Regions from separate parts of the Klebsiella planticola genome, predicted to be linked through region 1. Evidence: predicted binding sites of a transcription regulator. Region 1 holds the regulator's gene; each other region holds the start of a gene.

Region 1 (4,879 bases):
ACAGCGCGGCGTGCGCCTGACTCCGCAGCGCCTGGAAGTGTTGCGTTTGATGAGCCTCCAGCAAGGGGCGATTAGCGCGTATGATCTGCTCGACCTGCTGCGTGAGAAAGAGCCGCAGGCAAAACCGCCGACGGTCTACCGGGCGCTGGAGTTTCTGCTGGAACAGGGGTTCGTGCACAAGGTGGAATCGACCAACAGCTACGTACTGTGCCATCTTTTCGATCAGCCGACCCATAGCTCAGCCATGTTTATCTGCGACCGCTGCGGCGTGGTCACGGAAGAGTGTGCCGAAGGCGTTGAAGACATCATGCATACGCTGGCGGCGAGAATGGGTTTTGCGCTACGCCACAATGTGATTGAGGCGCACGGCCTGTGCGCAGGTTGTGTCGAGGTCGAAGCCTGTAGCACCCCGGGACACTGCCATCACGACCATACCATTCAGATTAAAAAGAAAGCCCGCTGAGGCTATCGCCGCAGCGGGAATCGAGGTTGCCGGTACCTCCGTGTACCATCAGGCAGGCAATAACAAAGGGTTAATTCGTTAACACTCACCGCTACCAGCGGTGATCGTTTTTTCGTTCCCAGTCAGACACTTCTTTCTCCGCCTGATCTTTGGCGTATCCATAACGCTCCTGGATTTTACCGACCAGCTGGTCACGCTTACCCTCAATGACGGTCATATCGTCATCGGTCAGCTTGCCCCATTTCTCTTTCGCTTTACCTTTCAACTGTTTCCAGTTACCGCCGATTTCGTCTTTGTTCATAATTCAATCCTCATCGTTCGGTGAGTTAACAGCCCGCTGTGTGCCGGACATAGTATTAACTATAGATAAGAATTCTGAGTTGAATTTATTATTCGGAATCTTTAACCAATTACATATCAAAAATCACTACGAAAACCAGGTGCCACGCCGCCAGTGTCGCCGCCAGATGACCGCCAGCGACAGACCGCGCAGCGCGAGGAAAACCGCCAGCGCCAGCCATAGCGCGTGGTTGCCGAGGACCGGTAGCGTCAGTAGCGTCAGGGCAAACCCCGCCGCCGCCACCGCCATGCTGTTGCGCATCTCAGCCCCGCGCGTCGCGCCGATGAACATGCCATCCAGCAAATAACACCACACGCCAATCACCGGCAGCACGATCTGCCAGATCAGGTAGCGATCGGCAAGCAGCTGAAGCGAGGGCAGCGAGGTCAACAGGGCGACAATCTGCTGTCCCGCCACGGCATAGGTCGCCGCAAAGGCCAGCGCCACCATTCCCGACTGACGGCAGGCCGCTCGCCAGACCTCAAGCAGCTGGCTACCGTCACGCGCGCCGTAAGCCTGCCCGGAGTGCGCTTCCACGGCATAAGCAAAACCATCCAGGGCATAGGCGGTAAAGGTCAACATGGTCATCAGGAGCGCGTTGACGGCAACGATCTCGCCGCCAAGACGAGCGCCGAAAACGGTCACCGCACCAAAGCAGAGCTGAAGCAGCAGAGAGCGCAGCATGATATCGCGATTGAGCGCCAGCAAGCGGCGCATATCTCCGCGCCACGCGCGCTTGAGCAGGGCAAATGACACACCGCGTAGCGCCAGCACGCGTCTTGCCATCAGCAGCCCGATGATAAAGGTGACATATTCGGCGGTGACCGTCGCCAGCGCGGCACCCTGCACGTTCAGATGCAGGCCCATCACCAGCCACAGATCGAGCACGATATTCAGCAGGTTGCCGACAATCAGCAAAATCACCGGCGCCCGGGCATACTGTACGCCCAACAGCCAACCGAGCAGCACCAGGTTTGCCAGCGATGCCGGCGCGCTCAGCCAGCGGATGTCGAGAAAGCGCCGCGCCTGCTCCAGCACCGCTTCATTGCCGCCAACAATATGCAACGCCAGATCGATAAGCGGGGTTCGGAAAAGCACAATCAGCAGGCCGGCACCTGTTGCCAGCCCCAGCGGCTGCACCAGCGCCCGCGCCAGGCGGAGAGGATCTTTTGCGCCAAAGGCCTGTGCCGTCAGTCCGGTGGTACTCATCCGCAGGAAAAGCAGCAGCATAAAGAGAAAACTGGTGGCCGTCGCGCCGACCGCGACACCGCCGAGGTAAACCGGGCTGTCGAGATGACCAATCACGGCGGTATCCACCAGTCCCAGCAGCGGAACGGTGATATTGGAGAAAATCATGGGTAGCGCCAGGCGCCACAGGGCCTTATCAGCGGCGTTAAAGAACATGAGAAAGAGCCTGACCGGGAGGAGACAGCGCAGCATCATGCATCAGACGATGCTGCGTGGGGAAGGTGTTACAGCCACTCACCGTTACGAATCACGCCAACGGCCAGCCCTTCAATAGTGAAATTTTGCTCGCGTAGATTCACCACGATAGGGGAAAATTCGCTGTTTTCTGGCAGGAGTTCGACGATGTTGCCCTGCTTTTTAAGACGCTTAACGGTGACCTCTTCGTCAATACGCGCCACGACAACCTGGCCGTTGCGTACATCCTGAGTTTTATGGACCGCCAGCAGATCGCCATCGAGAATACCGATATCTTTCATTGACATACCGCTAACCCGCAGCAAAAAGTCGGCATTCGGCTTGAACATCGCCGGATCGACCTGGAAGTGGCCTTCGATATGCTGCTGAGCCAGCAGCGGCTCACCGGCCGCCACGCGTCCAATCAACGGTAGACCTGGTTCTTCTTCCGTCAGCAGGCGAATCCCCCGGGAGGCGCCGGAGATAATCTCGATCGCGCCCTTACGCGCCAGCGCTTTCAGGTGTTCTTCCGCCGCGTTTGGGGAACGGAACCCCAAGCGCTGAGCAATTTCCGCACGCGTCGGCGGCATGCCCGTCTGGCTGATGTGATCCCGAATGAGATCAAACACCTCTTGCTGCCTGGTCGTTAACGCTTTCATCCCGCCCCCTGGGTGTATATACAGTTATGCTGTGAGTATATACAGCTAACGGTGATTTTGGAATCAAATTTCACACAAAAATCAGGAGATTCTTTCCATTTTGCGTCCCCGATAGCCCATGGCGCCAGGGGTGATTGTCGCCGGCCGGGCAAAAGCTCATCGGGTTCGCCCGATCGCCGGGAAGACATCGCAAAGCGGAATATCTCACCACGTGGCCGCTCAGTGATAGCGAGCCCACAGTAAGAGCGCCCAGGTGATCAGCGCGATCGCAATGGCCAGCAGCACCGCCGCAGACCCCATATCTTTCGCCCGACCGGACAGCTCATGATGTTCCGGGCCAATACGGTCCACCACCGCCTCAATCGCGCTATTAAGAATTTCGACTATCATCACTATCAGGACCGAGCCTATCAGCAGCACACGCGTGATGGCGTCGACGTCCAGCCAGCAGGCGATCGCTACAGCAACAATGGCGGCGATGCCTTCTTGACGAAATGCGGCCTCATTTATCCATGCCGCACGGAACCCTTTCCAGGAATAACCTGCCGCTTTAATGATTCGGGTTAACCCAGTGGTATTATTGGCCATCAAAAGAACCTTTTTATGTAAATGACGTCAATGAGTGTACGCGTTTGCCGCGTGGCAACGGAAATTTTGCGCGCTTTCTGTTATTCTTGCCGCGCATTTGCATGATTAACCAGAGGCTTCACATCGTTTATGTCCGGCTGGCAACGAATTTACTATAAATTACTGAATTTACCATTACGGGTGCTGGTAAAAAGCAAGTCTATTCCCGCAGAACCTGCTCAGGAATTAGGGCTGGATACCTCGCGTCCTATCATGTACGTCCTGCCTTATAATTCAAAGGCGGACCTGCTGACCCTGCGCGCTCAGTGCCTGGAGCACGATTTACCCGATCCGCTTGAACCGCTGGAAATCGACGGCGCGCTGCTGCCGCGCTACGTCTTTATCCACGGCGGCCCGCGCGTCTTTACCTACTACGCGCCGAAAGAAGAGTCGATTAAGCTGTTCCACGACTACCTGGATCTGCACCGCAACCATCCTGACCTGGACGTGCAAATGGTGCCGGTGTCGGTGATGTTTGGGCGTGCGCCTGGGCGCGAAAAAGGCGAAGTTAACCCGCCGCTGCGCATGCTGAATGGCATTCAGAAGTTCTTCGCCGTTCTGTGGCTGGGACGCGACAGCTTTGTCCGTTTCTCGCCGCCGGTTTCTCTGCGCAGAATGGCCACCGAACACGGCACCGATAAAATTATCGCCCAGAAGCTGGCCCGCGTCGCGCGTATGCACTTCGCCCGCCAGCGTCTGGCAGCCGTCGGCCCACGTCTGCCGGCGCGTCAGGACCTGTTCAATAAGCTGCTGGCATCCAAAGCCATCGCCCGCGCGGTAGAAGATGAAGCGCGCAGCAAGAAAATCTCCCATGAGAAGGCGCAGCAAAACGCCATCGCGCTGATGGAAGAGATCGCCGCGAACTTCTCTTATGAGATGATTCGCCTGACCGACCGCGTTCTCGGTTTTACCTGGAACCGTCTCTATCAGGGGATCAACGTCCACAACGCCGAGCGCGTACGTCAGTTGGCCCATGAAGGGCACGAGATTGTCTACGTACCGTGCCATCGTAGCCATATGGACTACCTGCTGCTCTCCTACGTGCTGTATCACCAGGGGCTGGTGCCGCCGCATATTGCCGCCGGTATCAACCTGAACTTCTGGCCAGCAGGCCCCATTTTCCGCCGCGGTGGCGCATTCTTTATTCGTCGTACCTTTAAGGGCAATAAGCTCTATTCAACGGTGTTCCGCGAATATCTCGGCGAGTTGTTCAGCCGGGGTTACTCCGTGGAGTACTTCGTTGAAGGGGGCCGCTCGCGTACCGGCCGTCTGCTGGATCCGAAAACCGGTACCCTGTCGATGACCATCCAGGCCATGCTGCGCGGCGGGACCCGACCGATCACGCTGGTGCCTATCTACATCGGTTAC
Region 2 (4,879 bases), 1.3 Mb from region 1:
TCGCGCACGAGCTGCGTACCCCGCTGGCGGGACTGCGCCTGCATCTGGAGCTGATGGCGAAAGTGCACCATGTGGAGGTGAGTCAGCTGATCCAGCGTCTGGATCAGATGACCAACAGCATCTCACAGCTGCTGCAGCTGGCGCGCGTCGGGCAGTCATTTTCCGCCGGGAGCTACCAGCGCGTGCTGCTGCAAGAGGATGTGGTCGAACCGATTCGCGGTGAGCTGGAGAGCATGCTGGAACAGCGCCAGCAGACGCTGGAGCTCGCCCTCCCCGACGGAGATGATGCCAAAGATGTTGTCGTCTCCGGCGATGCCACGCTGCTGCGCGTTGTGCTGCGTAATCTGGTGGAGAATGCGCATCGCTATAGCCCGGCAGGGTCGAAGATAAAAATCGCCATACAGGCCGGTACAACGCCGGTTATGGCCGTGGAAGATGAAGGTCCGGGGATTGATGAAGCGAAAAGCGGAGAACTGAGCAAAGCGTTTGTCCGTATGGACAGCCGCTACGGAGGAATCGGTCTGGGATTAAGTATTGTGACGCGCATCGTTCAGCTGCACGATGCCCAGTTCTTCTTACATAACCGCCAGCCTGGCCCCGGCGTTCGCGGCTGGATTCTGTTTCCTAAGCCTTCGCGTTAGAAAGTCAGCACCCACTGATGGACAAAAGCGACAACCACAACAACAGCGCAGGTAACGGCCAGAGACTCACGGAAGGTTAATTTTTGCATGACACTATCCTCATCAGAATGAAGATAGTGTCGCCTGGCAAGATTAAGCAGACATTAAGCCAAGCGGAAAACGCCGCGGAATAACAAAAAATCGGCGTCCCGTCACACTGCCTGGCTCCACGCGCGGCGCATCGCCTCCTGCGGGATCAGGACGCCGCAATAAACAGCTCGCGCAGCTGATGCAGCTGGTCACGAATTTGCGCGGCTTCTTCAAACTCCAGATTCTGCGCATGCTGCATCATCTGCCCTTCCAGCTCGTGAATTCTCTGCTGCAGCGCTTTTGGCGTCAGCACTACCTCAGGCGTATCCGCCTCAACCGGCGAACGTGATTTTCCGCGGCCCTTGGTTTTCGTCTTCGCCAGATTGCTGCCCAGCTGCAGAATGTCGACCACTTTTTTATTCAGCCCCTGCGGGGTGATGCCGTGCTCTTCGTTATAGCGCTGCTGCTTCTCACGGCGACGCTCGGTCTCGCTGATGGCTTTCGCCATCGAAGCCGTAATTTTATCGCCATACAGAATCGCTTTACCGTTGATATTACGCGCGGCGCGGCCGATGGTCTGAATCAGCGAGCGTTCGGAACGCAGGAAGCCCTCTTTATCGGCATCCAGAATTGCCACCAGCGACACTTCCGGCATATCCAGCCCTTCACGCAGCAGGTTGATACCGACCAGAACATCGAACTCGCCCAGCCGCAGGTCGCGGATGATCTCCATACGCTCTACGGTATCGATATCGGAGTGCAGGTAGCGCACGCGTTCGCCGTGCTCTTCCAGATACTCGGTTAAATCTTCCGCCATGCGTTTGGTCAGGGTGGTGACCAGCACCCGCTCGTTGATGGCGACGCGGATGCGAATTTCCGACAGCAGGTCATCGACCTGAGTCGCCACCGGACGCACTTCGATCAGCGGGTCAAGCAGCCCGGTCGGACGTACCACCTGATCGACCACCTCATCGCCGGATTTATCCAGCTCATAAGGACCCGGCGTCGCTGAGACGTAAATGGTCTGCGGCGCCAGCGCCTCAAACTCTTCGAACTTCAGCGGGCGGTTATCCAGCGCCGACGGCAGACGGAAGCCGTACTCCACCAGCGTCTCTTTACGCGCCCGGTCGCCGCGGTACATGCCGCCGATTTGCGGAATGGTGACGTGGGATTCGTCGATCACCAGCAGTCCATCCGCCGGCAGGTAGTCAAACAGCGTCGGTGGCGGTTCGCCCGGCCCGCGCCCGGAAAGATAGCGCGAGTAGTTTTCGATACCGGAGCAGTAGCCGAGCTCGTTCATCATTTCGAGGTCGAACTGAGTACGCTGGCTCAGACGCTGCTCTTCCAGCAGCTTGTTGTTCTCCAGCAGCACCTTCCGCCTGTCGGCGAGCTCGACTTTAATCTCTTCCATCGCCTGCACGATGCGCTCGCGTGGCGTCACGTAGTGCGTTTTCGGGTAGATGGTATAGCGCGGAATCGTCGATTCAACCTGACCGGTAAGCGGATCGAACAGCGACAGCCGCTCAACCTCTTCATCGAACAGCTCGATACGCAGCGCAATATCGTCGGATTCCGCCGGGAAGACGTCGATCACTTCACCGCGCACGCGGAAGGTGCCGCGCTGGAAGGCCTGATCGTTACGGGTATACTGCAGCTCCGCCAGGCGGCGCAAAATCGCCCGCTGGTCGATCAGCATGCCGGTGGTCAGATGCAGCATCATCTTCAGGTAGAGATCCGGGTCGCCCAGACCGTAGATAGCCGATACTGAAGCCACCACCACCACATCGCGCCGCTCAAGCAGCGCTTTGGTCGCCGACAGACGCATCTGCTCGATATGCTCGTTCACCGACGCATCCTTCTCGATGAAGGTGTCTGAGCTCGGCACGTAGGCTTCAGGCTGATAGTAATCGTAGTAGGAGACGAAATATTCCACCGCATTGTCCGGGAAGAACTCTTTCATTTCGCCGTACAGCTGCGCCGCCAGGGTCTTATTCGGCGCCAGCACCATCGTCGGACGCTGGAGATCGGCGATAACGTTAGCAATGGTGAACGTCTTACCCGACCCGGTCACCCCCAGCAGCGTTTGGTGCGCCAGACCATCTTCCAGCCCCTCTTCCAGGCGTCGGATAGCTTCCGGCTGGTCGCCAGAAGGACGGAATGCGGAATGCAGCGTGAACGTTTTACTCATATGTCTGGCCCTGAAGAAGGATGAAGCGCCTGGTGATATGCGGCAGGTGTTTAATTCTACCCTTCACGCTCATTTTTGCCAATAAATAATACTGGATATAAAAACAGTGTTAGATTATCGTTTGTTCCTGAAATGGTCGGCATGCGCGTCGTTTTGGGGTAAAAAAAGACCATCCTGCAGAATAATCCGCCAGACAGTAGGGTTATCCCCAAAAAAATTTATCATTTAACATTTGTCAAGCAAGGTGGTGAATCTTTTATGGCATCAGGTGACACTTTCCTTACAGCCATTGCTTTTATTCAACTAATTGATATTTAATGATATTAAACAAAAGATGGGTTTCGCGCCAATTCAGCCGCAGGCCGCGTAATCTCTAGCTTACCGCAAGTTCTCTAACTCTAATACACAAGGTTATCCACAGGAATAGTGGATAAGTGTCTGCAGGCCATGGCTTCTGCCACCCCGCAGAAATCGACCGGCGGTGAAAATCGACCGCCTAAAAAAAATTATCGAATTATTTTTGATATTTATCAGCTAAGGGTGCCTGCCTTTTTGTTGCTTTCTGCACCATTTTTCATACCCGTTAGCACCGGGAGAGTGCAACCGCCTCGCTGGCCCGCCTTCACCCCGCCCCGCCGCAGCTGCCCATACGGGAAAAAACCGAAACTTCTTTTTCCTGGCAAGAGATTTGCAGAATCTTCATGTCGCCCGCTATCCCCAAACAGGAGAAAACGTCTATGTTGAGTCTACGCGCAGTCAATCAGTACTACGGAAATCAGCACACGCTATGGAATGTCGACCTTGAACTTCAGCCGGGGGAGTGCACCTGTGTGATGGGACTCCAGGGGATGGGCAAAACCACGCTGGTGAACTGCATTACCGGGCATCTTCCGGTCGCCAGCGGCAGTATGACCTGGCATGACGTCGGTTCGCCGCCCTGCGATATCACGCCGCTCTCCGCCCATTCCCGTTCGATTATTGGCATCGGCTATGTCCCGCAGGACAGGCGGATCTTTTCTCAACTGAGCGTCGAGGAGAATCTGCATATTGCGCTGGCCGCCGGAGGAAACCCGGGCGTCGCCGTCAAGGGGGAGATTTACGATTTTTTTCCGGATCTCTACGGACGACGTCAGCATAAAGCCGCCATGTTGTCAGAAGATGACCAGTACCAGCTGGCGCTGGCGAGAGCGCTGGTTGTCCGGCCGCGTCTGCTGATTCTTGATGAGCCTTCGCGCGGCAGCGGACAGCACTTCGTGCATAAGCTGGGTGACCTGCTGGTGCGCCTGAACCGCGACATCGGCTTAACGGTGCTGCTTGCCGAACAGCACCTGCCGTTTATTCGCCGGGTAGCGGACCGTTTTTGCCTGCTGCATCGCGGGCGTAACGTGGCGCAAGGCCGCGTTATCCAGCTGGATGAACCGCTGCTGGCACAGTGGATGACGCCCGATCCAGCGCGCTGAGATCCAGGTACTGGCCGAGATCCTCACGCCGCGACGCGTCCGCCAGCCATGGGATCTCACCCAGCAACGGAGCCGCAAGTCGATCGTTGAGGGTCGCCAGATATTCTGCATGGCGTTTACCCGGCGGCTGGATGTCGTTTGCAATCCAGCCCACCAGCGGCAGCCCGGCCTGACGTACCGCCTGGGCCGTCAGCAGCGCGTGGTTGATGCAGCCGAGTTTAATGCCGACCACCAGAATGACCGGCAGCTGTTCGTCGCGAACCCAGTCGGCAAAACTCAGCGTCGCGGAGAGCGGCGTAAACCAGCCCCCCGCCCCCTCCACCAGCACCCATTCCGCCAGCGTCTCCAGTTCACGAAGCCCGGCAGAAAGCGCATCGCCCGTAATCGGCCGCCCCTCCTCCGCGCTCACGATATGCGGTGAGGTCGGTTCGGCGAAGGTAAAGGGGTTAACCTGCGCATAGCTCAGCGCCACCCCGCTATTACGCTGGAGTGCCAGCGCATCATCGTTACGCAGCCCGAGC
Region 3 (4,879 bases), 1.4 Mb from region 1:
ATGCGGCACGCTGCGCCACAGCAGCCTTTCCAGCTGGTCGCTGACGCGAATGCCGACGCAGTGAAACCAGATGTGCGTTTGACCGTCGCGCATATCGCGCGTCACCCATTTGGTGACCGGCGCGCCGGATGACTGCGCCAGCGACGCCAGCCGCCACAGCTTGCTCTGGCTTTCAAACATCCCCAGCGCACGGTTCATTTGCAGCAGAACCCGATGCAGACGTACCACGTCGTGGCTACCGGTTTTTTCCCCGAGGTCGTTAAGAAAGAGCTCCGCCAGCCCGCGCAGCATCTCGGTCAGTTTCGCCAGACGCTGGCAGATATCCATCACCTCCTGCGGCAACTCGCCCATCGGGAAACGATGCTCGGCTTCCTGGCCGGCCGGCATATAGAGATTAAGGATAGCGTTCAGCGAGGCGATCAGCTCATACAGCTCCTCACAGTGGCCACTCAGGCGCTCGGGATTGGCCAGCGGCGGCGTGGTTTTCGGCCGAAACTGCTCCATACAGGTCGCCACCAGCTTACTGAACAGATCCAGCTGTAGCCGGTACCATGGGGCGGTCATTTCCGCGCTCATTTCCAGCGCATCGCGCGCCACGTCCGGCAGATGATGGCCTTCATCGAGCACCAGCAGCAGGTTTTTCGGCTCGGGCAACACGGCTTCGCTCTCCATCGCCGCCATCACCAGCGCATGGTTCGCCACCACCACTTCCGCCTCCTGAATTTCTCGCCGGGCAACGAAGAACGGACATTCGCGATAGTAGTGGCAGTTGCGGTTGAGGCAGCTGGCTTTGTCGGTGCTCAGGCGACTCCAGAGCGCATCATCGACAGGTTTATCGGTGTGATCGCGCAGACCGTCCCAGCGGTAGCTGTCGAGGTCGGTTTTCAGCGTCGCGCACAGCTTCTGTTCAGCCTGATTATTCGGCGTGAGATCGTCATCGAGAAACGCCAGCAGATCCTGCTGCGTCGGTTCGGTGCTGGCCAGCGCCGTAAGGTTGCGTGGGCAAACGTAGCGCCCGCGGCCAAACGCGGCGGTAAAACGCAGATCGGGAATAATTTTGCGCAGCAACGGCAGATCCTTGCTGTAGATCTGATCCTGTAGCGCAACGTTGGCGGTGCTCACCACCAGGGTTTTCTGCTGCTCACGGGCGATAGCGATTCCGGGAATCAGGTATGACAGCGTCTTCCCGACGCCGGTGGGCGCCTCAATGGCCAGGTGTCGGCCTTCTTCCCCGGCAAGCGTTTTTGCCACATCGGCAATCATCTGCCGCTGTGGCGGACGGGGAATGAAATCCGGAATCTGTTCCTGAAGCGCCTTATACCAGGCGGCGATTTGCGCTTTTAGCGCAGCGGTCAAAGCCATGAGAAAACCTGAATACTGTATAAACAGCCACTATTGTGACACTTTTTGCCTGGCAGGAGGAATTACTTTCTGAGCAATGTGGAATGATGCTCGGGATTTATCAATGTACCGGCCGGGAATCACAGGGCACGCGAGGGAGGAACCCGGAGACAGCACGCTTGCTGCTTCCGGGTATCGTTGCGTCATCCGGGCAAAACGTCTTGCCCGGATGACGCATATATGGCGGGACGCGGTTACTCAGCGGCCGCAGGTTTACGCGGACGACGGCGGCGCTGTTGCTCGCCGGCCGGTTTCGCCTCGCCGATACGGCGTGAAGGCTTTGCCCCGGCTTTCGGCGCTTCGCCGTCGTTACGCCGCGGCGCCGACTGCTGGCTGCGCCCCTGCCCCTGGGCGTTACGTCCTTGTCCCTGACCGCTGCGGCCCTGGCTCTGGCCGCGACCGCCGCCACCGCTACGCTGCTGACGACCGTTTTGAATCGGCTCCGCTCTGATAGACGGATCCGGCGCATAGCCATCGACGGCGATGCGTGGAATCTCTTTTTTCAGCAGACGTTCGATATCATGCAGCAGTTTATGCTCGTCCACGCAGACCAGCGACAGCGCTTCACCGGTGGCGGCTGCGCGACCGGTACGGCCGATCCGGTGAACGTAATCTTCCGGTACGTTAGGCAGCTCGTAGTTGACGACGTGCGGCAGTTCTTCGATATCCAGACCACGCGCGGCGATATCCGTCGCCACCAGCACGCGAATACCGCCGGATTTAAAGTCGGCTAATGCCCGGGTACGCGCCCCCTGGCTCTTGTTGCCATGGATAGCCGCGCTGCGGATGCCGTCTTTATTCAGCTGCTCGGCCAGGTGGTTGGCGCCATGTTTGGTGCGGGTAAAGACCAGCACCTGCTGCCAGTTACCTTCACCGATCATCTGCGACAGCAGTTCCCGCTTACGTTTCTTATCAACGAAATGGACGTGTTGCGTCACCTGCTCGGAAGCGGTATTGCGGCGAGCCACTTCGATTTCCAGCGGGTTATGCAGCAGCTTTTCCGCCAGCGCTTTAATGTCGTCGGAGAAGGTCGCGGAGAACAGCAGGTTCTGGCGCTTCGCCGGAAGCTTCGCCAGCACGCGGCGAATATCATGAATAAAGCCCATATCCAGCATGCGGTCGGCTTCATCAAGCACCAGGATTTCAACCTTGTCCAGGCTGACGGCATTCTGATGTTCAAGATCCAGCAGGCGCCCAGGGGTGGCCACCAGAACATCGACGCCGCTGCGCAGCTTCATCATCTGCGGGTTAATGCTCACCCCGCCGAAGACCACCAGCGAGCGAATATTCAGGTATTTGCTGTAATCGCGAACGTTTTCGCCGATTTGTGCCGCCAGTTCACGCGTTGGCGTGAGTATCAGCGCGCGCACCGGACGACGGCCTTTAGCATGCGGCTCTTTCTGAATCAGATGCTGCAGGAGCGGCAGGGTAAAGCCTGCCGTTTTGCCGGTGCCGGTCTGGGCGCTGGCCATCAGATCGCGTCCCTGCAACACCGCAGGGATAGCCTGCTGCTGAATTGGGGTTGGCTCAAGGTAACCCTGCTCGGCGACAGCGCGCAGGATATCAGGGTTCAGGCCAAGGGAATCAAAAGACATAACAACTCCAAACCACCCCGGCCCGTGACAGGCGTAGTTTTCGGGGAGATTATTGCGAATAGAGATGGCAAAAACCACAATGCCATGAAGTGGCGCAGTCTAGCAGATTTTGTGACGCAGCGCATAAATATCCCCTCAGGGCCGCTGCGCCGGCTAATCCTCGTCACGCGCCGCTTGCAAAGAGTGATGCGAAATACGCAAAAGAGAGTATCCACTATTCTGGACAGTGACGCGAATTGGTCATACTCTTAATCAATCGATTGATTAATTTTTATCGTGCGATGACGACGACTCCTGTGACAACCAAAGGCGAACAAGCCAAAAGCCAGCTCATTGCCGCAGCCATCGCCCAGTTCGGCGAATACGGCCTGCACGCCACCACCCGCGATATTGCCGCGCAGGCCGGGCAAAATATCGCGGCGATCCCCTACTATTTTGGTTCCAAGGACGATCTCTATCTCGCTTGCGCCCAGTGGATTGCCGATTTTATCAGCCATAATTTTCGTCCGCATGCCGAAGCGGCGGAAACGCTGCTGGCGACAGCTTCGCCGGATAAGGCGGCGATTCGGGTTCTGATTCTGCGCGCCTGTCAGAATATGATTTTGCTGCTGACCCAGGATGACACGGTCAATTTGAGCAAATTCATCTCCCGCGAGCAGCTTTCTCCTACCCCGGCCTACCAACTCATCCACGGGCAGGTGATTGCGCCGCTCCATCGCTACCTGACCCGCTTAATCGGCGCCTTTACCGGCCTCGATGCCGATGACACGGCAATGATTCTGCACACCCACGCGCTGCTGGGAGAGATTCTGGCCTTCCGCCTTGGGCGGGAAACCATTTTGCTGCGCACCGGATGGACGCAGTTCGACGAAGAAAAAACTGAGCAAATTTACCAGGTTATCGCCTGCCATATTGATTTCGTTCTGCAAGGGTTATTGCAAAGGAGCCAGGGATCATGAAAAAACCCGTCATCATCGTTTTGTTCATACTGCTGCTGATTGCCGCATTCGGCGGCGGCTGGTGGTGGTATCAAAGCAGCCAGCAAAGGGAGTTGACTCTGTATGGCAACGTCGATATTCGTACCGTGAACATGAGCTTCCGCGTCGGCGGACGACTGGCATCGCTGAACGTTGATGAGGGCGATAAGATTCAGGCCGGGCAAATACTCGGCCAGCTGGATCGCGCCCCGTATGAGAACGCCTTACAGCAGGCTCAGGCGAATGTCTCCACCGCTCAGGCGCAGTATGATCTGATGATGGCTGGCTACCGGGCAGAAGAGATAGCCCAGGCCGCCGCCGCCGTCAAACAGGCGCAGGCCGCGTACGATTACGCGCAGAACTTTTACCAGCGCCAGCTGGGGCTGCGTCAGAACAGCGCCATCTCGGTGAACGATTTGGAAAACGCGCGCTCCTCCCGCGACCAGGCTCAGGCGACGCTAAAGTCCGCGCAGGACAAGCTGCGCCAGTATCGCGCCGGCAACCGGCCGCAGGAAATCGCCCAGGCCAAAGCCAGCCTTGAACAGGCGCAGGCGGCCCTGGCGCAGGCTAAACTCGACCTGCACGATACCACGCTTATCGCCCCTTCCGACGGCACGCTGATGACCCGCGCCGTCGAACCGGGTAGCATGCTCAGCGCCGGCGGCACGGTCATGACGCTGTCGCTGACTCACCCGGTATGGGTCCGGGCCTACATTGATGAAAAAAATCTCGGCCAGGCGGTGCCCGGACGAGAAGTGCTGCTCTATACCGATAGTCGCCCGAATCAGCCCTGGCACGGCAAGATTGGCTTTGTGTCGCCAGTCGCCGAATTTACGCCGAAGACCGTTGAGACGCCAGATTTACGTACTGACCTCGTCTATCGCCTGCGTATTGTCGTCACCGATG

What was found. The regulator LexA, encoded in region 1, represses DNA repair genes until DNA is damaged. The targets are predictions, from matches to a motif close to TNCTGTATGTACATACAGNA.
Region 2: a site for LexA is predicted at 2,988-3,007, ahead of uvrB (excinuclease ABC subunit UvrB). Genes of this name have one in related genera too.
Region 3: a site for LexA is predicted at 1,376-1,395, ahead of dinG (ATP-dependent DNA helicase DinG). Genes of this name have one in related genera too.

Annotation. Positions count from the first base shown of each region.
Region 1 is NZ_CP026047.1:2,062,478-2,067,356, reverse strand. It holds gene zur (zinc uptake transcriptional repressor Zur) at 1-463, shown strand, start outside; gene MC50_RS10005 (CsbD family protein) at 555-764, opposite strand; gene dinF (MATE family efflux transporter DinF) at 891-2,207, opposite strand; gene lexA (transcriptional repressor LexA) at 2,276-2,884, opposite strand; gene MC50_RS09985 (diacylglycerol kinase) at 3,104-3,472, opposite strand; gene plsB (glycerol-3-phosphate 1-O-acyltransferase PlsB) at 3,602-4,879, shown strand, end outside.
Region 2 is NZ_CP026047.1:3,407,033-3,411,911, reverse strand. It holds gene pmrB (two-component system sensor histidine kinase PmrB) at 1-641, shown strand, start outside; gene uvrB (excinuclease ABC subunit UvrB) at 877-2,898, opposite strand; gene MC50_RS16470 (ABC transporter ATP-binding protein) at 3,636-4,358, shown strand; gene bioD (dethiobiotin synthase) at 4,300-4,879, opposite strand, start outside.
Region 3 is NZ_CP026047.1:3,427,293-3,432,171, reverse strand. It holds gene dinG (ATP-dependent DNA helicase DinG) at 1-1,362, opposite strand, end outside; gene rhlE (ATP-dependent RNA helicase RhlE) at 1,596-2,996, opposite strand; gene cecR (transcriptional regulator CecR) at 3,278-3,955, shown strand; gene hlyD (secretion protein HlyD) at 3,952-4,879, shown strand, end outside.